Regions from separate parts of the Idiomarina sp. 29L genome, predicted to be linked through region 1. Evidence: predicted binding sites of a transcription regulator. Region 1 holds the regulator's gene; each other region holds the start of a gene.
What was found. The regulator sigma-54, encoded in region 1, starts transcription at its own class of promoters, with help from an activator protein. The targets are predictions, from matches to a motif close to GTTGGCACGNNNNTNGNNT.

Region 1 (4,995 bases):
CGGTTAGCAACTTCAGTTCAGGTTGCCAGTGCGGGTTTGGTAATATGCGTGCATCAAATACAAAATCAGCGTCTTTCGGCAGTCCATACTTAAAACCAAAAGACTGAAAAACGATAATCAGTTTTTTGTCTGCTCGGCCGAGCACACGCTCGCGCACTTCTTCACTTAACTGGTGTAACGATAAGTCGCTGCTGTCCAGGCGCCAGGTGGCGCGCTCCATAATTGGTTCGAGCAACTTCCGTTCTGCCTGAAGCGCATCAACTAAAGGTAACTCCTTTTGTGAGAGCGGGTGCAAACGGCGTGTTTCACCAAAGCGCTTCAGTAAGGTGTTGTCGTCGGCATCAATGAACAGTACTTCTGGTTCAACCCCTTTGGGTAAAAAGTTTAGCGAGTCAAGCAGCTCTTCCGAATGTTCGGGCAGGTTTCTAACGTCAATGCTGATGGCAATTTTTGAATACTGCTCCATGACCGCATGAACCAGCGTGGGAAGTAGGCTAATGGGTAAGTTGTCGACGCAGTAAAAGCCAAGATCCTCGAGTACTCGAAGGGCGATAGTTTTACCCGATCCCGAGCGACCACTGACAATAATCAGTTGCATGGCTTATCTTCACCTTCCCCAATAAATAATTGATAAAGTGCGTTGTCACTTTCAGCGTTCCGAAGCGCGCGGGTGCAGTCTTTGTCATTCATGCGACGGGCAACGGCTGCTAATGTCTGCAAATGATTTTCATGCTCTGACTCTGGCACTAACAGCGCAAAAATAATGTCCACAGGTTGGTTATCAATCGCGTCAAACTCGATTGGCTCGTCTAACGTCAATAACACCGCAACCGGATGGCTGGCTTTAGCGAGTCGCCCATGAGGAATAGCAATACCTAAACCAATACCGGTACTTCCTAAGCGTTCACGGTTAACCAAGCTTTCAAAAATGTCATGACGAGTAATGCCTGACAGTTTTGGCGCGACAATTTGGCTAATGGTTTCTAATAACCGCTTTTTACTTGCACCCTCGACTGCACACCTGGTGCAGTCGGGGCTTAACAACTCACTTATTTGCATGGACTAATGCTTTTTCATTTTTTCTTTGTGTTTAATAACCTGACGGTCAAGCTTATCGATTAAACCATCAATGGCTGCGTACATATCATCGTGAACAGAGTCAGCGAAAATCTCGCCGCCGTTCAGGTGCACGGTAGCTTCCGCTTTTTGATTCGTTTTTTCAACATTAAGGATGACGTGAACGTTGGTGATATGGTCAAAATGGCGCTCTAACTTAGCAAATTTTGTGTCCACATACTCACGTAGAGACTCAGTGATATCGATATGATGACCAGTAAGATTAATTTGCATAACGTCTTCCTTCTGCAGTTTACAAGTTATAAAAGACTCTTGCGTTGACTCGATGAGGGAATATTCAGTGATTCCCGATACTTCGCAATTGTCCTCCTCGCTACTTTGATGCCTTGCTCGGCTATCAGTTCAGCGATTTTGCTGTCGCTTAATGGTTTGCTACGGTTTTCTGCAGCGACTAACTTCTTAATTAAAGCACGTATTGCGGTACTTGAACACTCACCTCCACCTTCTGTACTGACATGGCTAGAGAAAAAGTATTTTAATTCAAAAATGCCTCGTGGGCAGTGCAGAAACTTCTGCGTTGTTACCCGTGAAATGGTGCTTTCATGCATTTCCACGGCTTCAGCGACATCATTGAGTACCATTGGTTTCATGGCCTCTTCACCGTACTCAAAAAAGCCCTGCTGGCGCTGAACAATACAGTTGGCAACTTTCAACAGCGTTTCATTGCGACTCTCCAGACTTTTAATAAACCAACGCGCTTCCTGTGTATGGTTTTTAATGTACTGACTGTCTGCCGAGGACTTCGCCGCTTTACTCAGTGCCGCGTATTCTTCATTGACCTTTAATTTAGGTACGCTATCCGGGTTTAATTCGACCACCCAGCGACCATTCTTTTTCATGACCGCAACGTCAGGAATCACGTACTCAACTTCTTGTTGAGCAACTTGTTCGCCCGGGTGCGGGTGCATTTGCTGAATCAGCCGCATGACTTCACGTAAGTCATTTTCGGTTAATTTGAGCTTTTTCTGGATATTGCGGAAGTCTCGGTTGCCCAGCAAGTCCATATGCTCGCTAACCAGAGTGATAGCAGCGAGCTTAAACGGCGTGCTGTCGTCCAGTTGTCGTAATTGAATCGCCAGGCACTCGCTGACGGTACGTGCGCCGACACCGACTGGGTCAAAGTGTTGGATGCGCTTGAGTACCATGCAGACTTCTTCTTCGCCAACCTCGGGTAAGCGCACAGACTCAATAATGTCTTCAATATTCGTTGTTAAATAACCATTGTCGTCAATGGCTTCGATAATGGCTTCGCCAATCGCAGTGTCTTCTTCAGAAAAGTGCGACAGTTGCATTTGCCAAATCAGATGGTCTTGCAAAGACTCGCTCGTTGAGCCTTGGTACACCTCATAGTCACCGTCGTAGGATTTGCCGTTTGAGGCCGCTCCGGTAGCAGGAGTCGACGATGAATAGGTATCATCCCATGTGCTGTCCACAGGGAGGTCTTCTGGCATTTCCTGAGTTTTTATAACATCGGAGGTTTCACGCTGACTGTCGTCTTTATTTGACGAATGAGGGGAGTCGGTGCTGTCACCGTCATGAGGTTGTTCGCTTTCAACTTCCAGTAACGGGTTATTGTCCAGCGCGTCCTGAATTTCAGCCTGTAAGTCGAGCGAAGAAAGCTGCAGCAAGCGTATCGCTTGTTGTAACTGAGGCGTCATGGTCAGTTGCTGACCAATTTTTAGCTGCAGACTTTGTCTCATGGTTATCGTCCCGGTATCACGTTAAAGGGTGAACTGCTCACCGAGGTAAACATCTTTAACCTGTTGATTCGATAATATACTTTCTGCATCTCCGCTGGCAATAAGTTCTCCGTGACTAACAATGTACGCATGCTCACAAACGGACAAGGTTTCTCTGACATTGTGGTCTGTAATAAGTACACCAATACCACGCTGCTTTAAATGTTCAACAATTTTCTTAATGTCGATAACCGAAATTGGGTCGACGCCTGCAAAGGGCTCATCCAGAAGAATAAACGTGGGCTCTGCGGCAAGGGCGCGGGCAATTTCGACACGACGTCTCTCACCGCCGGATAAGCTCATCCCCAGACTGTTCGCAATATGACCAATATTGAACTCTTCAAGAAGCGAGTCGAGCTGTTCTTCGCGAGCGTCCGCTGAAAGCTCTTTACGGGTTTCTAATATCGCCATCAGGTTATCGCGCACGGTCAGCTTTCTGAAAATCGATGCTTCTTGCGGTAGATAACCAATTCCGCGGCGAGCACGCTCATGCATTGGCAGAGACGTTAGGTCGTCTTTGTCTAGTAAAATCTGGCCTTTGTCGCTGTTGATTAAGCCGACAATCATATAAAACGTCGTTGTTTTCCCCGCACCATTGGGCCCTAAGAGCCCAATAATCTGGCCCTGACTGACCTCCAGGCTAACGTCCTTTACAACCTGACGACGCTTAAAGCTTTTGGCAAGATGTTTGACTCGTAAGGTGGCCATAATTAAGGGTTCTCGTTGTCGGTTTTGTCGTCTTTTGTTTTCGGCGTAAATATCGTAATTACGCGCCCGTTATCGGCATCAGAGCTGCTTGCAGAGATCGTCTGTGCGGCTAAGTCGTAGACGATCGTATCACCGCTTGAACTGCTTGTGCCCTGAGAGATTTTCGCGTCCCCGCTGAGCTCGAGACGTTGTTCGACTTGGAAGTAGGTTATTTTATTTGCCTGAGCGCTAATATCGTTGCCGTTTTCCAGGGTCTGCGTGTAGGTTGCCGGTGAACCTTCTGCAATAAAGGTGTCCGCCTGCTCGCCGCTTTCGCTGGCAGAGGCTTCGAGTCGGTCCGCCTTAATAAGTAGTGTGCCCTGACGGATAACAACATTGTCAGTAAGTACTAACTTATTGTTTTTTATGTCGAATTGCTCATGGCTTGACTCGACTTCCATCGGCTTTTTAAAGTCAGCCTTTCCTTGCGCCATCGCCGTCAAAGGCAATGCGATAAGCACAAAAAAGCTAAGACTTAGGCTGGAAAACCGTTTTAACATGTCGTTTTAACTCCATCATTTCTGCGCTCATGTCGGCGCTTAAACCATCTCCGCGAACTTCCACTTGCGGACCTCGCATTAATACCGGGTATTCAGTGCTCATTGATTCATTGGCTAAGTCGATAACCAGATATTCTGTCATAACGCGCTGTATGGGAGAACTTTCCTGCAATGCTAATATTTCAACGCTACGCTCCAGAATCAGCGTTTTATCATCGTAAAAGGTACCCTGCTCGGCGGTGACTTGCCAGGTCTCTGTGCCGTCTTCCGAAAATATTGAGTATTGAGGCTGCTTGAGCTCGGTTAAACCTATTTGGTTGTAATGAGCCATTTCTTCTGAGCGAATCTTATGCGCCAGGACGCCATCACTTTCAAATATTTTGGTTTCAAGTCCGTAGGCGGTAAAATCTGGCTGCATCAGTTTGGTCGCCGTGGCAGCGCTTTCTCTGCCATCGTCACTAAAAGGGCGCAGAACGAGCAATAGTCCGGCACCAAACAGAAGAACTATAATACCGACGATGCGCCAATTCACACACTGGCTCCTTTGGCGTCATGCAAAAGTCCCTGACTTAACATAATCAAGTCACACACCTCACGAACCGCGCCAAAGCCACCGGCACAGCGGGTAATGTATTGAGCCTGCTGTTGAATGGAAGGGTGTGCATCTTTTACAGCAACACCAATGCCGGCTTGCTGTATCAGCGGAAGATCGGGTGTGTCGTCTCCGACATAGGCAGTCTGTTCAGCATTCACGCCGTGATGAGTCAGAAGCTCATTATATGCCTGGGTTTTGTCGGCTTGTCCCTGATAGATGTCAGACACGTCTAAATGCTGCATTCGACGCTCAACGATGTTCGATTGGCGACCGGTGA
Region 2 (4,995 bases), on a different contig from region 1:
CACCTGCTATTCATTCTTAATTAAAGTTGCTGAGTAACAAAGCTCAGCATTTGGTCAACTGAAGAGATGACTTTCGAGTTCATCTCGTAACCGCGCTGACTTTCTATCAAGTTCACCAGCTCTTCGGTCACGTTGACGTTGGAGGTTTCCAGAGCCCCCTGAATAGTGTTCCCCATGCCATCGACGCCCGGTACCGCTTCTAAAGGCGCACCGCTGACCGCTGTTTCTCGGTAAAGGTTCTGACCCATCGGCTCTAAGCCAGCCGGGTTAATAAAGTTCACTAAATTAATTTGGCCAACGGCAACATTGTCCGGATTTCCGGGTTGGGTAACAGTCACTTCACCCTCTTGGGAAATACTGACGGACATTGCGTCTTCAGGAATTTGGATAGCAGGTTCCAGCGTATAGCCGTTACCCGAAGTCACCATTTCCCCGTCTTCGTTCAGTGAAAACTGACCGTTACGCGTGTAGGAAATAGTCCCGTCCGGCATCAGAATTTGGAAGAATCCTTTGCCGTCGATCATCACATCCAGCGAATTGTCGGTGGTCTGCACGTTACCCTGAGTATGCGCCTTTTGTGTCGCGACAACCTTGGTACCCGCACCCACCATAAGACCATTCGGCAACTCCGTATCCTGAGCTGACTGGCCGCCAGGTTGATTAATGTTTTGGTACAGCAAGTCTTCAAACACCGCGCGGCTTTTCTTAAAGCCAATGGTACTGGAGTTCGCCAAGTTATTGGAAATTACCGAGATATCGCGCTGTTGCGCATCCAGTCCGGTTTTACTGATCCATAATGCTGGGTTCATGTTATGTCTCCTCTATACGCCGTTAACGCAATATTGGTTAACTGATGCGCATCAGCGATTCTGAGCGCTGCGCATTTTCATCGGCGGTTTTCATTAATTTGACGTTCATTTCGTACTGGCGCTGCAAGGCAATCATGTTGGTCATTTCTTCGACACTGTTCACGTTGCTGGTCTCAAGCGCCCCAATCTGTAATTTGACATTGGCATCGGCAAAGGCAACCTGGTCGTCTTTCAGTTTGAATAAGCCATCTGTGCCTTTTTCAATATTGCCGTTTGGCGGGTTCACCAGCTTAATACGGCCAATCACTTCACTGACGTTTTCTGGCGCACCCATAGGACGAATGGTCACATTGCCATTAGAACCAATACTTAACTTGTCGACTGGCTGGGGTACAAAAATAGGTCCGTTATCACCAATCAGTGTATGACCCTGCGAGTTCTGTAACAGCCCGTCAGTACCCACTTGCAAACTGCCACTGCGGGTATATCGTTCATTACCGTTTTGATCCTGAACAGCAATCCAGCCTTGATCTTTTATGGCGACATCCATATTTCGGCCAGTGGTCTGCAAACCGCCTGCGGCAAAGTTCTGCCCAGGGCTTTCCGTCATTGAAAATACCCGTGTCGGCAAACCTTCGCCAAACGCTTGCATGGCACGCGCTTGTTGCAAGTCGGCTTTAAACCCAGTGGTATTAGCGTTCGCAAGGTTATTTGCCCGCACCGCCACTGCGTTCATGTTTTCTTTGGCGCCGCTCATGGCAACCCAGAGCATTTTGTCCATAGCTGACCTCCAGCCAAAATTTTGTCGTTTTCGATCGTTACCCTATGCAATGCAGATTCCGTGCCAAAAACGAAAAAAGACGCCCGAAGGCGTCTTTTGTTTTTTATTTTCCAGCGAATTCAGTTATCGAATCTGCAAGATAGTCTGGTTAATGGTGTTATTCACTTCCAACGAACGCGAGTTCGCCTGGAAGTTACGCTGTGCAGAAATCAAATCCACCAGCTCTTTCGTCAGGTTCACGTTTGAGTTTTCAAGCGCGGATGCTTCTATCGAGCCGAAAGTGCCAGAGTTTGCTTCACCTGATAAAGGCTCTCCCGAATCGATGCTCTCACGCCATTTAGTGCCGCCAATTTGGGTTAGTCCTTGTTCGTTAGCAAAACGAACTAAGGCAACTTGCCCTAGGTACTGAACGTCACCGTTTGAGTAGGTTGCTGCGATCAAACCGTTTTTGCCTATATCAACGTTTGTGAGACGGCCTACCGTTGTCCCATCTTGATCGAGTGTAGTTACTTCGAAATCGGACGCAAACTGTGTAGGCGCTGTTGTGCCCGTTTCATCTTGAAAGTTAAACTGAACGGTTTGCGTGTTATCCGCGCCATTTGTTAGGTAAGGGTCACCATTTGGATCGCTACCGCTTAGATCAATAATTGCTTCCGGAAAGGTGATATTCGGAGCCGCTACATTAGGAGTCCCGTCTGGGTTAAAGGAAATTCGACGGCCTACAGAGCCGGCTGCGGACTCAGCACCGCCATTTGCATTGGCGGCTGTTCCCATATCTATTTCTTTACCATCAAATGTCGCATAAACATCCCATTGGTTTGAGCCACGTTTCACGTAATAAGTTGATAATATATGTGACTCTCCCAACGAGTCATAAACTGTGGCAGACGTCGAAGCGTTATAAGTTGATGGCGCATCTGGATCAAAATTTGATGTTGGAGGTGGGCCACCTCCATTATCAGGAATGTTTGTTAAACGCGCATCAACGTTAAAGCTTGTAAAAACATTTTGGGTTTGCTGCGGTGCTCCTGCTACATCAGGTACTCGAATAGGCTGAGTTGTTGCTAAACTTGTTGAAGAAGTAGCTCCACTATTCCGATTTACTTGGTAACCTTGCAAAAAATTACCCTGATTATCAACAATAAACTTATCACTATTTAACTTAAAAGCTCCTGAACGTGTATAAGTCATATCGCGAGAGCCTAAGCCGTCTGTGGTGGCAAAGAAGCCATTACCAGAAATGGCCATGTCCAGCGAGTTTTCAGTGAAGTCTAGCGTTCCCTGACTAAATTGCTGCGCCACTGACGACGTCAACACACCATCACCGACTTTCGTGTTACCGGCATTAAAAATACTGGTGGCATAAACGTCCGCAAATTCTGCGCGTGACTGTTTAAAGCCCGACGTTTTTACGTTTGAGATATTATTAGCAGTTACATCTAAGTCTTTCTGAGATGCGTTGATACCGCTGAGTGCAATATTAAATGACATAGGTCACCTCACCTGTTAACTAATTTCAGAGACATCGGAAAGCCGGATGCCACCTAATCCTTTAAGATTCAGAACAACGCCACGTTCACCGCCAGTACTGACGCTCTGAACACGCGCATGCATTTGTAATGGAAGCTCTTCGGTTTGTCCGCCAACGGTCGCATTCACTGAGAATGTGTAATTACCGGCCGGCGCTTGCTCACCCGTTGTCGTGGTTCCATCCCATTCAAACTCTTTGGTGCCTTCCGGCATGTCACCCAAGTTCAGGGTTTTCACCACAGCGCCACTAGAGTCTTTGATGTTAATCTTCACATTCTGCGCCGTTTGTGGCGTCGCTATCATGCCCGAGACGCCAGCTCCCTCTTCCAGGTTAGCCTGGTCAGTTGGCACTAACACTTTACGCCCAACCATGGTCGACGCCTGCAACGCCTGGTTTGACGTCATATCTTCTGCAAACTGGTCAAAACGTTCTGACAGCCCGGTGATACCTTCCGCCATGGTGAAGCTGGTCATTTGCGCAATCATTTGATCGTTCTCGACCGGCTTGGACGGGTCCTGCATATTCAGCTGCTCCGTCAACAGCTTGAAGAAGTCTTCCTGCTGGAGCTTCTGCTGCTCGTCAGGATCAGCGTATTTTGCGCCTTCGTCCTTCTTCCATTTCATGCTGTCGATGTAGGAGTTATTGCTTACGCCTTCCATTTGTTATCTCCTGCTTACCCTTGACCCAGACGTAATAAACGCTGCGTCATTGTTTTGGCAGTATCCGCCACCTGAACATTGGTCTGGTATGAGCGGGATGCCGAAATCATGTTGGCCATTTCTTCCATAGTGTTAACGTTCGGCTTATAGATGTAGCCATTTTCGTCCGCCATGGGGTGGTTTGGTGCGTACTCAACCTGCAAAGGGTCATTGCTTTCAACAATGCCCAGTACCTTGACGCCTGCCGCTTGTCCAGCCTGAGTCTGGTTGGTCAGGCTGTTACCACGGTAGTCGCCCTGCGCGTCGGCCAACGCCGTTGCAAAGACCGGGTTCCGGGCACGGTAAGTTTCATCGATACTGCTGCTGACCGAGTTCGCGTTCGCCAGATTACTGGCAGTGGTGTTCAGTCGCACTGACTGTGCACTCATTGCCGAACCGGTCACGTTAAAAATATTAAATAGGCTCATTGTTTTTCACCTCACCTACTGTCCGCCGCCTAGGGCTTTCTTCACACCGCTAATGCGGCCGTCAAGAAAGTTCATGGTCATTTCGTATTCCAGTGCATTCTGTGCATACAAGTTTTGTTCCAACTGCACATCAACGGTATTACCGTCACCGGTATCAGGTTGATTCGGCACACGAAACTTCTCTGTGCCCTGCGGTTTTATTTCAACATTGAAATGTTTTTCATGGGTACGCGCCATTTTGTGGGTTTCGATGCCGCGCTGTGCCTGTTGCAGCGCTTGCTGAAAATCCAGCCCTTTGGCCTTGTAACCGGGGGTATCTGCGTTAGCGATATTATTGGCAATAAGCTCCGCACGTTGGGTGCGTATGCCCAACGTGTGTTGCTGTATTCCCATAATTTTATCCATGGAAAGTGCCATTTTTTTGTCTCCACAGTGTTCGATGGTGAAGACAATGCAGGTATCGTGCCAGAAGTCCTGGCACTTATTATTGAAAAGGAGACTACGGGACGTCGTTATTTACGACGGTAGATAATACCGGGGTTGCAGCGGATCATTTCAAAGTCATCGGTTAAACCCGAAATAGACTCCGAGGCACCGAGAATAAGATAGCCCCCCGGGTTAAGTGATTGCCGAAATTGGGCAATTATTTTCCGCTTTACTTCCGGGGCGAAGTAAATAAGCACATTGCGGCAAAAGATAACGTCAAATTTGCCGAGCAATGAGTAGCTGTCCAGCAGGTTCAGGTGCC
Region 3 (4,995 bases), 190 kb from region 1:
TCACCATTCCTTTGCCGGTTGGCTGCCAGATTAGTAACGGTTTATAGGGCAGTTGCTTCGCAATGTCGTCCCATAGGAAGCCGCTTGCCAGCATCGTGTCTGCGTCAGCGAACCAGGCAATGTTGCGACCATGGTTAATGTCGATAGGTGTCAGCACGTCGTTGCCGTTATAAATGCTAACAACCTGCGGTTTCACACCCACACTTAACCAATGGTCAGTATCGACTTGCGCATTTAACAACGCACCAGGCACCCAGTCTGGATCAGCGCCGTGCGGTTTTATTTCCGTTAAGAATTGTTCGCGGCTTTCAATTACCTTGCCGTCAATTTTCAGCTCTTCCGCTGGCTTTTCCACACCTTCTTCCGGCACTTTGCGCTCCAGCTTGGTATTTAACAGCCCTGCGTCAACCGCCCAGGCCGATGCACCACCTAAGGTCAATAGTACACCGCCGTCTGACACCCACTGCTTCAGTTTTTCAATAGTGCCATCGGTAAACACGCCGTCATACCCGCCTTCCGGCAAAATCAGCACATCTAAGCCGTCGAGATCATTCTGAATAAGCTGCATGGTGCGAATGGCGGTAACTGGATAGCCCATTTGACGTTCAATCACAAAGCGGGTGTGGCCAGCGTTATAGGCACTCACTGGCTCATCCCAGGCAATGGCAATGTTCGGGGCTTCTAGCTGACTGACATTATGTGAGCCAAAGTTTGGCCCCTCGGTAATCCAGCTCGTATCCACACCTTCGACTGTCGCACCGGACTCTTCTGCCAGTTTTTGCAGGGTTTGTGGGAGCGCCTGACCATTGTCTGCAACCGTAAGAATAAGAGAGCCACTTGGGAACTGACCCGCTGTCTCGTGAGTAAATGCTAATTCACTTTGGCGTACGCTTAAGCCTTCACGTAAGGCAGAGGTTAAAAAGCGCCCCGCGTTCATGTCGCCCCAACGCACTAAATAAGCCACTTCTGCGTCCGGATTAATCACTTTACCCGGGGCAATGCGACCTTCTTCAACCATAGCGGTTTTTACGTCAGGTAAGTCGTCGCAACTGTGGCTGTCCACATTAAACATCAATGGTAACGACCAGCCAGTTACGTCATAAATTTGGTCTGGCAGATTATTCTTGCGGCGTTTTTCCTGCTCTTTCAGAAAGTCGTCCGCCATGTCGACCTGTTCATCCATTAATGTGCGAATGAGGCGGTGCGACGGTTGTGCCATATCAACGATATAAGCGCCCGGTTGGTAGTCAACGTCACACACTTCAAAGGCCTGCTCAGCCTGCTGCACTTCGACACCTTGCTCAACCAGTAGCGATGCCAGCTTGCGTGCGCCAGCCGGATCATCTGTTGCCGGTAAAATCAACGAGCGAACGTCACCGTCTTCACCGGCTTCAACGGCGGACTGACGATAATTCCAGAATTTCTGCAATAATGCTTCGCGACGTTCCGACACCGTTTGAATGGTCGAAATAGACGCAATAAAGTGCTGTTGAACACCGTCAGCATAGGTCAGTACGTCACCGTCTTTGCGGTTAAACAAATGGCCGCGAGCCGACGCCATTTCGTATGTCATTGCTACCGAGCCGTAGTAAAGTGGCCAGCTGGCACCGTAGCCCGGATAAAACGCATCGAAAATTTCGCGGGTGAAATAGTCGAACCCTTTTTTGTCGAACCACTGGCCGTTATTTTTGCCTATCCAGTTCAAGCTTTCGCGCTGAGACTCTGTAATTAACGGGTTATAAGGACGCGCTTCCGGCGTAAAGTAGTAAGTTGAGTCGCCGCCCATTTCATGCAGGTCAACAAACACCAGCGGGTAATACTTCAGCAAAGCCTCAATTTGGCCGCTAATTTCTGGTTGCGTGAGTGCAATCCAGTCACGGTTCATATCGAATAAATAATGGTTTGTGCGCCCGTTTGGCCAGGGCTCATTATGTTCAGCGCTACGGCGATCACCCGAATGTTCCAGGCCAACACTCATATAGTAGCGGTCAACAAAACGTGCTCGCCCGTCTGGGTTTTGCAGTGGGTCAATAAAGACCATGGTGTTGTCTAACCAGCGCTGTGTTTGTTCGCGCTGATCATGCAACAAGTGATACGCCGTCATCATCGAGGCTTCCGGCGAGGAAATTTCGTTGCCGTGAACCCCGTACGACAACCAGATACTACCTGGTAGCTCGTTAATCAGTTTTTCTGCTTGACTGCGACTGGTCTTACGCGGATCCGCCAGTGATTGCATGCCTTGCATAAAGTTGTCAAAGTCGGCAATGTTCTCTTCGCTGGAGATAACCGCATAATACAATTTACGACCTTCCCAACTCTCGCCGTACTCCAACAGCTTCACCTGCTTAGGATAAGCCGCTTTCAGCGCCTCAAAATAGCGACTCATGTCTGCCGGGCTGGTTATCTTGGTACCTATTGGATAACCAAGCACCTGCTCGACCGTTACTTCCGAATCGGCATAGTTGGCTTCAGGTAGCAGTGAGCTTTCTCCAGCCAGTTGCTGGGCATGTGAGGGAAAAACAAACCAAGAAGCGGCGACAAGCGCCGCAATTTTGAGACTGCGCATGGTCATTCCTGTTGCTTTTGCGCGCCGCCGAAACAGCGCTAGGTTTCTTATTATGTCCCCCTAATGTAAAAGCTTGAGCACGGGAAGTGAAGCGCAATTTAGAAATGTATGACCTAATCCGCAGTTACTGACACGACCCACAACAAAAGTCTTTACCGTGCTCTGGCGTTGCTGCCTGCTTTTCAACGAAAAGTACGTTATTTTCCAGATGAATGTGTTCGCGCAAATCGTCCTGTAGCTCTTTTAAGCCCTTGTACAAAGCTGTCCAGGTGCCGCAGGCGCCTTCTGGCAGGGTCAAATTGTTGGTTAGCTCATCAATTTTCGCCAATTCCGTTTCGTGCTGCACGTGTTCTTCTTCCATCACTGAAATTGGGCCACTTGGATACACACCGCGCGACAGCATTGGGAAAAGAATTTGCTCTTCTTTCATCATATGGCTCTCCAATTCCTGTAACATAGCGTCCAGGTGCTCGGCTAAGCCGTGTGGTGCGAGTTCATGGTCACCATGTACGTCTTCTACTTTCATTGCCAGCTGCTTAAGCTCTGGTAATTGCTCGCGATGGCGTTGATGAAAACGTAAATAGACGTGCTCGACCAATTCCTGAGCCGTAGCTTGCTGCCATTTTGCTTCGCTGTCCGTCAAACGTTGTTGTAAATCACTCATGCTAAACTCCTTAACTAAATCCGTAACTCCAGGAACCATTCCCGAAAAAAACATGAATTACTGATTAGAATTGCAACAAGTGCGCCAACTTCTACCCCATTGTGATTATTGACTCTCAGAGCACCAACGGTACTATCAACCCTAGCCATTAGGGTAGTTTTTACCGAGACAGTGAATTTAACCATGCTACAAGAAAGTGTTTTAGCCGACTTACTAACAGAGCAGCCAGCGGCTGTACGACTACAAAACCTGGTCAGTACGTTGCGACGCCATTTTAACTGTGGTGCAGTTGCATTGCTGAAGCTGGATAACGAAGTGCTGCAACCCATTGCGGTACAAGGGCTCGTGCGCGAAGCCTTGGGTCGGCGGTTTGTATTGGCACAACATCCGCGTTTAGCAACGCTACTGTCGTCACGTTCAGCCGTACGCTTCGAACACGACTCAGCCCTGCCCGACCCTTACGACGGTTTACTGGCCGACCAACCAGGCGACGCACTTCCGGTGCACGACTGCATGGGTATTAGTTTGTATTTGGAGAGCAAATGCTGGGGCGTACTGACACTCGACGCATTAGAGCCCGGAACATTCACTGACGACTCCATTATTGAATTACAAAAATTCAGCTTATTTGTAGAAACCGCCATTCGCATTGGCCAGTTAGAGCAGAACGTTCGCGCACTGCGACAAGGGCAAAAACACTCGGTTGAACACAGCAGTACAACCGACGCCAATGAGTCAGAAATTATTGGTGAAAGCAAAGCCATTCATGCGGTATTAAAGGAGCTTCGGGTTGTCGCCGGTGCCGATTTGCCCGTATTGCTATTGGGCGAAACCGGGGTCGGTAAAGAGCTTTTCGCGCGGGAATTACACCGACTGTCGCAACGCAGCGACAAGCCGCTGATATACGTAAACTGCGCAGCACTACCCGAGTCCTTAGCGGAAAGTGAGTTATTTGGGCATGTAAAAGGCGCTTTCTCGGGCGCAACCAGTGACCGCTCCGGCCGCTTCGATGCAGCCAATGGCGGTACCCTGTTTTTAGATGAGGTGGGTGAATTACCGCTATCTATACAGGCGAAACTGCTGCGCGTGCTGCAAAACGGTGAAATTCAACGCCTCGGCTCCGACAAATACCGCAAAGTCGATGTACGTATTATTGCGGCGACCAACCGGAACCTGAAGCAGCAAGTCAGTAACGAAACCTTCCGCGCCGACTTGTACCATCGTTTGTCCGTTTACCCTCTGCCAATACCACCCTTACGTGAACGTGACGACGACGTTTCCATTCTTGCCGGACACTTTTTAGAACTGAACCGGGCGCGTTTAGGCCTACGCGCAATTCGCTTGTCGCCGGAAGCTGAGCTGGCTATTCAACAGTATCAATGGCCGGGCAATGTGCGTGAGCTGGAGCACGTTATTAGTCGGGCCGCCATTAAGCTTCTGAGTCACGGCATCGACAAAAACGACATAGCCAGTATTGAGCCCGAAATGCTCGACTTAGATGTACAATTGCCCTCTATGGCGGACTCAGGTACGCAGAGCAATGATGCGAATCTACCAACGCAAAATTTGTCGATGAAAGAAGCAGTAAACTATACGCAACGCAAAATGATAGAAGCCGCACTTGCGCGTAACGATGACAGTTGGAGTAAAGCCGCTAAAGAGCTGAAGCTCGATTCCAGTAACTTACATAAAATGGCTGCCCGGCTAGGAATGAAGTAATGACCCGAGAGCTTTTAATGAAAATACTGTGGCGATCGCTGGCCGC
Region 4 (4,995 bases), on a different contig from region 1:
AATAATCGCATCAGCGCCTAAGGTTTCTTTAACCTGCTGTAAGCCTCGACGCATATCCTCTGCAAAAAAGCGTTTAATTTTCACAAGCGACTCCCGTTGTCTTAGGTAGCGGTTTGTTCACCACTGTTTTGTTGTCCACCAATTGAGCTGACAATGCGAATTTGTTTGTCATCCGGAATTTCCTGATACGACAACACTCGCATACCATCGGTAGCGTGGCGCGCAAATCGCGCCATCGTTGAGCGTAGTAGCCCGGATGTCAGCAACACAGACGGCTCTCCGTTCATTTCCTGCTGCTGATGCGTTTCGCGTAACGACTGTTGCAAGCGTTCGGCTAAACCTGGTTCAATGCCTGCACCTTGCTGATTTCCGTCGTTACCAGCCATCTGCAGTGACTGATGCAACATCTGTTCCAACTCTGGCGCCAAAGTTATGACAGGCAGTTCGGTTTCGCCTTCTGAGATATCCTGAACAATCAAACGGCGCAGAGAAATTCGTACGGCAGCCGTTAATACATCCGGATCCTGACTGCGTCCAGCGTACTCAACCAAGGTTTGTACAATGGTGCGCATATCGCGTATAGCAATGCCTTCATCCAGCAAGTTCTGCAGCACTTTGACAAAATTACCCAGTGACAATAAGTCAGGAATAAGTCCTTCCACCAATTTCGGATGCGTGCGACCCAGGCGATCCAACAGCTCCTGTGCTTCTTCATGACCAAGTAACTGCGATGCGTGATTCGTGACAATTTGACTTAAGTGAGTGGCCACTACCGTTGCAGCATCCACCACGGTATAACCTAAGGTTTGCGCGTGCTCTTTTTGCTCCGGGCGTATCCATACTGCGTCCAGACCGAACGCCGGATCCGTGGTTTTTTCACCTTCAAGTTCCCCGAAGACCTGACCCGGATTAATAGCCAGCTCCCAGTCATGACGAATTTCTGCTTCACCCATGGTCACACCCATTAGGGTAATTCGGTAACTGTTCGGCCCTAAGTCGAGGTTATCCCGAATATGCACCGCGGGTACCAGGAAGCCGAATTCCTGCGACTGCTTCTTACGCACCCCTTTAATGCGAGATAGGAGTTCGCCGCCCTGCTGTTTGTCTACCAGAGGAATAAGTCGATACCCCACTTCCAGACCAATGGTGTCAACATGGCGTACATCGTCCCAGGACAACTCTTTTTGTTGTGCTTGTTGAACTTGTTGCTCTTGCTCTTTTTCAACCAGTTCGCCCTGCTCGACCTTATTCTTTTTCAGTTTGAAATACGCCGCGCCAGCCAGAACCGCCGACATGCTTAGAAACGCTAAATGCGGCATGCCCGGAATAACACCCATAGCGAACAATACTGAACTGGAAATAACCAGTACTTTCGGGTTGTCGAGCAACTGCAGAACGACTGCGTCACCCATGTCTTTGCTGTCATTTTCGCGGGTAATAATAATTGCAGTCGCAACAGACAGTAACAGCGCTGGAATTTGGGCGACCAAGCCGTCACCAATGGTCAGTAGCGTGTAGACTTCTACCGCTTCACCGAAGGTCAGTCCGTACTGGATCATACCAATGAGCAGACCACCAACAATGTTGATAAGCAGAATAAGAATACCGGCGATGGCGTCGCCTTTAACAAATTTACTGGCACCGTCCATCGAGCCGTAGAAGTCAGCTTCCCGGGTGACGTCACTGCGTCGCTGTTTGGCTTCTTCCTGGTTAATAAGGCCGGCGTTCAAGTCCGCGTCAATGGCCATTTGTTTACCTGGCATGGCGTCCAACGTAAAGCGAGCGGTTACTTCGGATATACGCCCCGCACCTTTAGTAATAACCACGAAGTTAATAATAACGAGAATGGCGAAGACCACTAAACCAACGGTGTAGTTACCGCCGATGACAACACTACCAAAGGCTTCAATGACGCTACCTGCTGCGCCCGGCCCATTGTGGCCCTCGAGTAAAACGATACGTGTCGATGCCACGTTTAAGCTAAGCCGCAGTACTGTGGCGATAAGCAGAACTGTCGGAAAGGCAGCGAAATCCAGTGGTCGTTGGGTATAAACCGCAACCAGCATAACCACTAGCGATAGTGTAATAGAGAACGAAAACAGAATATCCAGCACCATTGCCGGAATAGGCAGCACCACCATCGCCAAAATGGCCATAATGGCTAAAGGCGTACCAAAACCCTTAATTAAATGGGCATTGTTTTGCGTGAAATTTCTTAAACTTACTAACTTTTCGGCACCGCTCGCCATACGTCTTCCTGTTGCGTCAAAAAGTTGAACCTGTGGTGTTTTATTCAAGAATCGAGCCAGCTTTTTAAATAGTTTCTGACAATACGGTGCGAGCTAGCTTACAGACATTTTTTGGCTTGCGGCTAAACTATCTGCACTTCGAATAACAGGGGGCTCTGTGCGCGGTTACTCCTTAATTGAATTGCTGATTGCATTGGCTATAACGGCTGGGTTAGGTGCCTTGTCGATGCCTTTGTTCAAACAGCAGACTGAAAGTTTACTACTGCAACAGGCGAGCTCTCGGTGGCTGTCGTATTTACACCAAGTCAAAGCAAAAGCACAACGAGCGGAAGACAATATAATGGCAGATCTCGCGCCTCTCGAAGGTCGTTCAAATGTGTTTGAGCTGGCAACGGAGTCGACTTATAGCTCAACAAGCCCGTTAGTATTCTACGGTGTTTCTGGCGGTGCCTCGCCCGGTCATATTCGCATTATGAACAATAGCAATACCGTGAAAGTTATTATTAGCAGTAAAGGACGTATTCGTTCCTGTGTCAGTCATGGATCGTCTTTGCCGAGTTTGTCCTTATGCTAGACAGGAACCTTGCTCAAAAAAGTCATGGGTACAGCTTAATTGAAGTGATTATTGCTGCGTCACTGGGAGCCATTATTGTCATGACCGCACAACAACTATTGCAATGGCAGAAAGGCGCTCAACATAGCTCGATATCGAAGGCAGTTTTTATGTTGAACGGGCAGGCGGTTGCAGGGGAGTTTTTTAGCAGTTTAAGCAACACGGTGGTTGACGGCATGCAAAGCCCAGAGCGTGGTTGCTACGTCTTCCCGACACAAGACGGAGCCTCTGTCGGCTTTCGGGTTAGACATTATCAGTTGCAGCATAACCCAATGACACTGGACTGTGCGGGTTATGGTTGGCAGTCATTGACCGACAGAGCCCAGTTTAAGGTTTTGGAGTTATTGGTTGAAACCAGCGCTTCATTAACTCATGAAGACAGCTCTAAATTATTTATTACCCTGTCGACTTCACGAGACACAAAAGAAGGTATTCAGGAACAGCAATTTAAGCGGACAATTACCGTTTTTCCTCAGTAACAGAAATGGATATTCATTATGAAAGCGAAAGGATTCGCGTTGATACTGACGTTAGTGACACTCATAAGCCTGAGCTCCGCGAGCTTGGCCGCCTTGTTATTTTACGCACAAATGGTGGAGGCTCAACAAGCGCACCAATGGCAAGTGCTTTCTAAACAAATTGAGGCAGACTTTAACCAACAAAAGGCGCTTTATGAGTCAGCGCAGCAGTAAAGGTTTTTCACTGGTTGAGACATTAGTGGCTTCCGCACTTGTGGCTATTTGGGCTGTGAGCAGCCAGCAGCTGTTGCAGGTTGGGTTGGCTGCTATTAAGAGAGCTGAGCGCAAAGCCCTATCTGTTGAGGTTTTAAATAGTTATATACAGGACTCTCACCGTACTTGGAAAAATGGCTCTCCTCCTGCACCTGAAGCCAAGGTTAACGGATTTCTTATCAACTCCATTATTAACTTAATAGACGAGAACAATGCTTCAGTTGATACCGAAGTAACCTGGGGCGAAGACAACTCTTACTCGTTACAAATCTGGTTGTCTCGATAAACTAAGCCGCTGGATGAGGTCTTAACTCTGGTGGAATAGAGAAAGTGATGTTTTCTTCGCGACCACTGAGCTCTACGGCGGTTTTGCCGCCCCAGGACTGAAGCTTGGCAATAACTTCCTGCACCAATACTTCAGGTGCTGATGCGCCGGCTGTGACAGCGACTTTCTCTTTGTCTTCAAGCCACGACTTATCGATACAGCTGGCATCATCAATTAAATAAGCCGGTGTGCCCATCTTTTCTGACAGCTCACGCAAACGGTTTGAGTTCGAGCTATTACGAGCACCGACGACCAGCATTATATCCGCGTCACTGGCCAGCTCACGCACAGCATCCTGACGGTTTTGTGTTGCGTAGCAAATGTCGTCTTTACGAGGACCGTTAATATCAGGAAACTTTTGACGCAGGGCTTCAATAACATCAGCGGTGTCATCAACCGACAACGTTGTTTGGCTCATATAATGAAGGTTTTTCGGGTCTTTCACTTCCAGCTTTTCAACATCTTCCGGCGACTCAACCAGATAAATACCGCCGTTTTCATTTTTATACTGACCCATTGTGCCTTCAACTTCCGGGTGGCCGGCATGACCAATGAGCACACACTCGTGTCCTTTGCGGCTGGCACGGGTGACTTCCATATGTACTTTGGTTACCAGAGGACACGTGGCATCAAACACTTTTAAACCGCGATCTTTGGCTTCCTGACGCACCGCCTGAGAAACGCCGTGAGCACTGAAAATCACAATATGATCGTCTGGCACTTCATGCAGCTCTTCAACAAAAATAGCGCCTGCGTCACGTAGTTTATTGACGACGTATTTGTTGTGAACCACCTCATGACGCACATAAATTGGCGGCTCAAAAATCTCTAAAGCACGCTCAACAATGGTTATGGCTCTATCAACACCTGCACAAAAGCCACGTGGGTTCGCCAACAAAATCTGCATATGTCCTCCTGCGTTCAACCGACTCCGTCAGTTACGGCTCAACGCTGATAATTTCTACTTCAAAAATCACCGTCTGGCCTGCCAGCGGGTGATTAAAATCGATAGTCACTGTTGGACCTTCAATTTTTCGAACAATTCCCGGTAAATCCGTTCCATCCGGCTGGGTAAAG

Region 2: the regulator sigma-54 is predicted to act here: its motif matches at 1,640-1,658, upstream of flgF (flagellar basal-body rod protein FlgF).
Region 3: the regulator sigma-54 is predicted to act here: its motif matches at 3,301-3,319, upstream of EST55_RS06230 (hemerythrin domain-containing protein).
Region 4: the regulator sigma-54 is predicted to act here: its motif matches at 2,292-2,310, upstream of flhA (flagellar biosynthesis protein FlhA).

What each region holds. Positions count from the first base shown of each region.
Region 1 covers NZ_SDJS01000002.1:344,708-349,702, reverse strand. The annotation lists gene rapZ (RNase adapter RapZ) at 1-598, opposite strand, end outside; gene ptsN (PTS IIA-like nitrogen regulatory protein PtsN) at 589-1,059, opposite strand; gene hpf (ribosome hibernation promoting factor) at 1,063-1,350, opposite strand; gene EST55_RS05305 (RNA polymerase factor sigma-54) at 1,377-2,837, opposite strand; gene lptB (LPS export ABC transporter ATP-binding protein) at 2,859-3,584, opposite strand; gene lptA (lipopolysaccharide transport periplasmic protein LptA) at 3,587-4,123, opposite strand; gene lptC (LPS export ABC transporter periplasmic protein LptC) at 4,092-4,655, opposite strand; gene kdsC (3-deoxy-manno-octulosonate-8-phosphatase KdsC) at 4,652-4,995, opposite strand, start outside.
Region 2 covers NZ_SDJS01000001.1:31,184-36,178, reverse strand. The annotation lists gene flgG (flagellar basal-body rod protein FlgG) at 21-809, opposite strand; gene flgF (flagellar basal-body rod protein FlgF) at 847-1,590, opposite strand; gene flgE (flagellar hook protein FlgE) at 1,714-3,081, opposite strand; gene flgD (flagellar hook assembly protein FlgD) at 3,097-3,780, opposite strand; gene flgC (flagellar basal body rod protein FlgC) at 3,795-4,247, opposite strand; gene flgB (flagellar basal body rod protein FlgB) at 4,263-4,664, opposite strand; gene EST55_RS00130 (protein-glutamate O-methyltransferase CheR) at 4,760-4,995, opposite strand, start outside.
Region 3 covers NZ_SDJS01000002.1:531,208-536,202, forward strand. The annotation lists gene EST55_RS06225 (M14 family zinc carboxypeptidase) at 1-2,566, opposite strand, end outside; gene EST55_RS06230 (hemerythrin domain-containing protein) at 2,691-3,230, opposite strand; gene norR (nitric oxide reductase transcriptional regulator NorR) at 3,414-4,949, shown strand; gene EST55_RS06240 (YbaN family protein) at 4,949-4,995, shown strand, end outside.
Region 4 covers NZ_SDJS01000001.1:53,492-58,486, reverse strand. The annotation lists gene flhF (flagellar biosynthesis protein FlhF) at 1-84, opposite strand, end outside; gene flhA (flagellar biosynthesis protein FlhA) at 102-2,249, opposite strand; gene EST55_RS00265 (prepilin-type N-terminal cleavage/methylation domain-containing protein) at 2,407-2,823, shown strand; gene EST55_RS00260 (prepilin-type N-terminal cleavage/methylation domain-containing protein) at 2,817-3,341, shown strand; gene EST55_RS00255 (Type II secretion pathway-like protein) at 3,360-3,554, shown strand; gene EST55_RS00250 (type II secretion system protein) at 3,535-3,879, shown strand; gene ispH (4-hydroxy-3-methylbut-2-enyl diphosphate reductase) at 3,881-4,825, opposite strand; gene fkpB (FKBP-type peptidyl-prolyl cis-trans isomerase) at 4,857-4,995, opposite strand, start outside.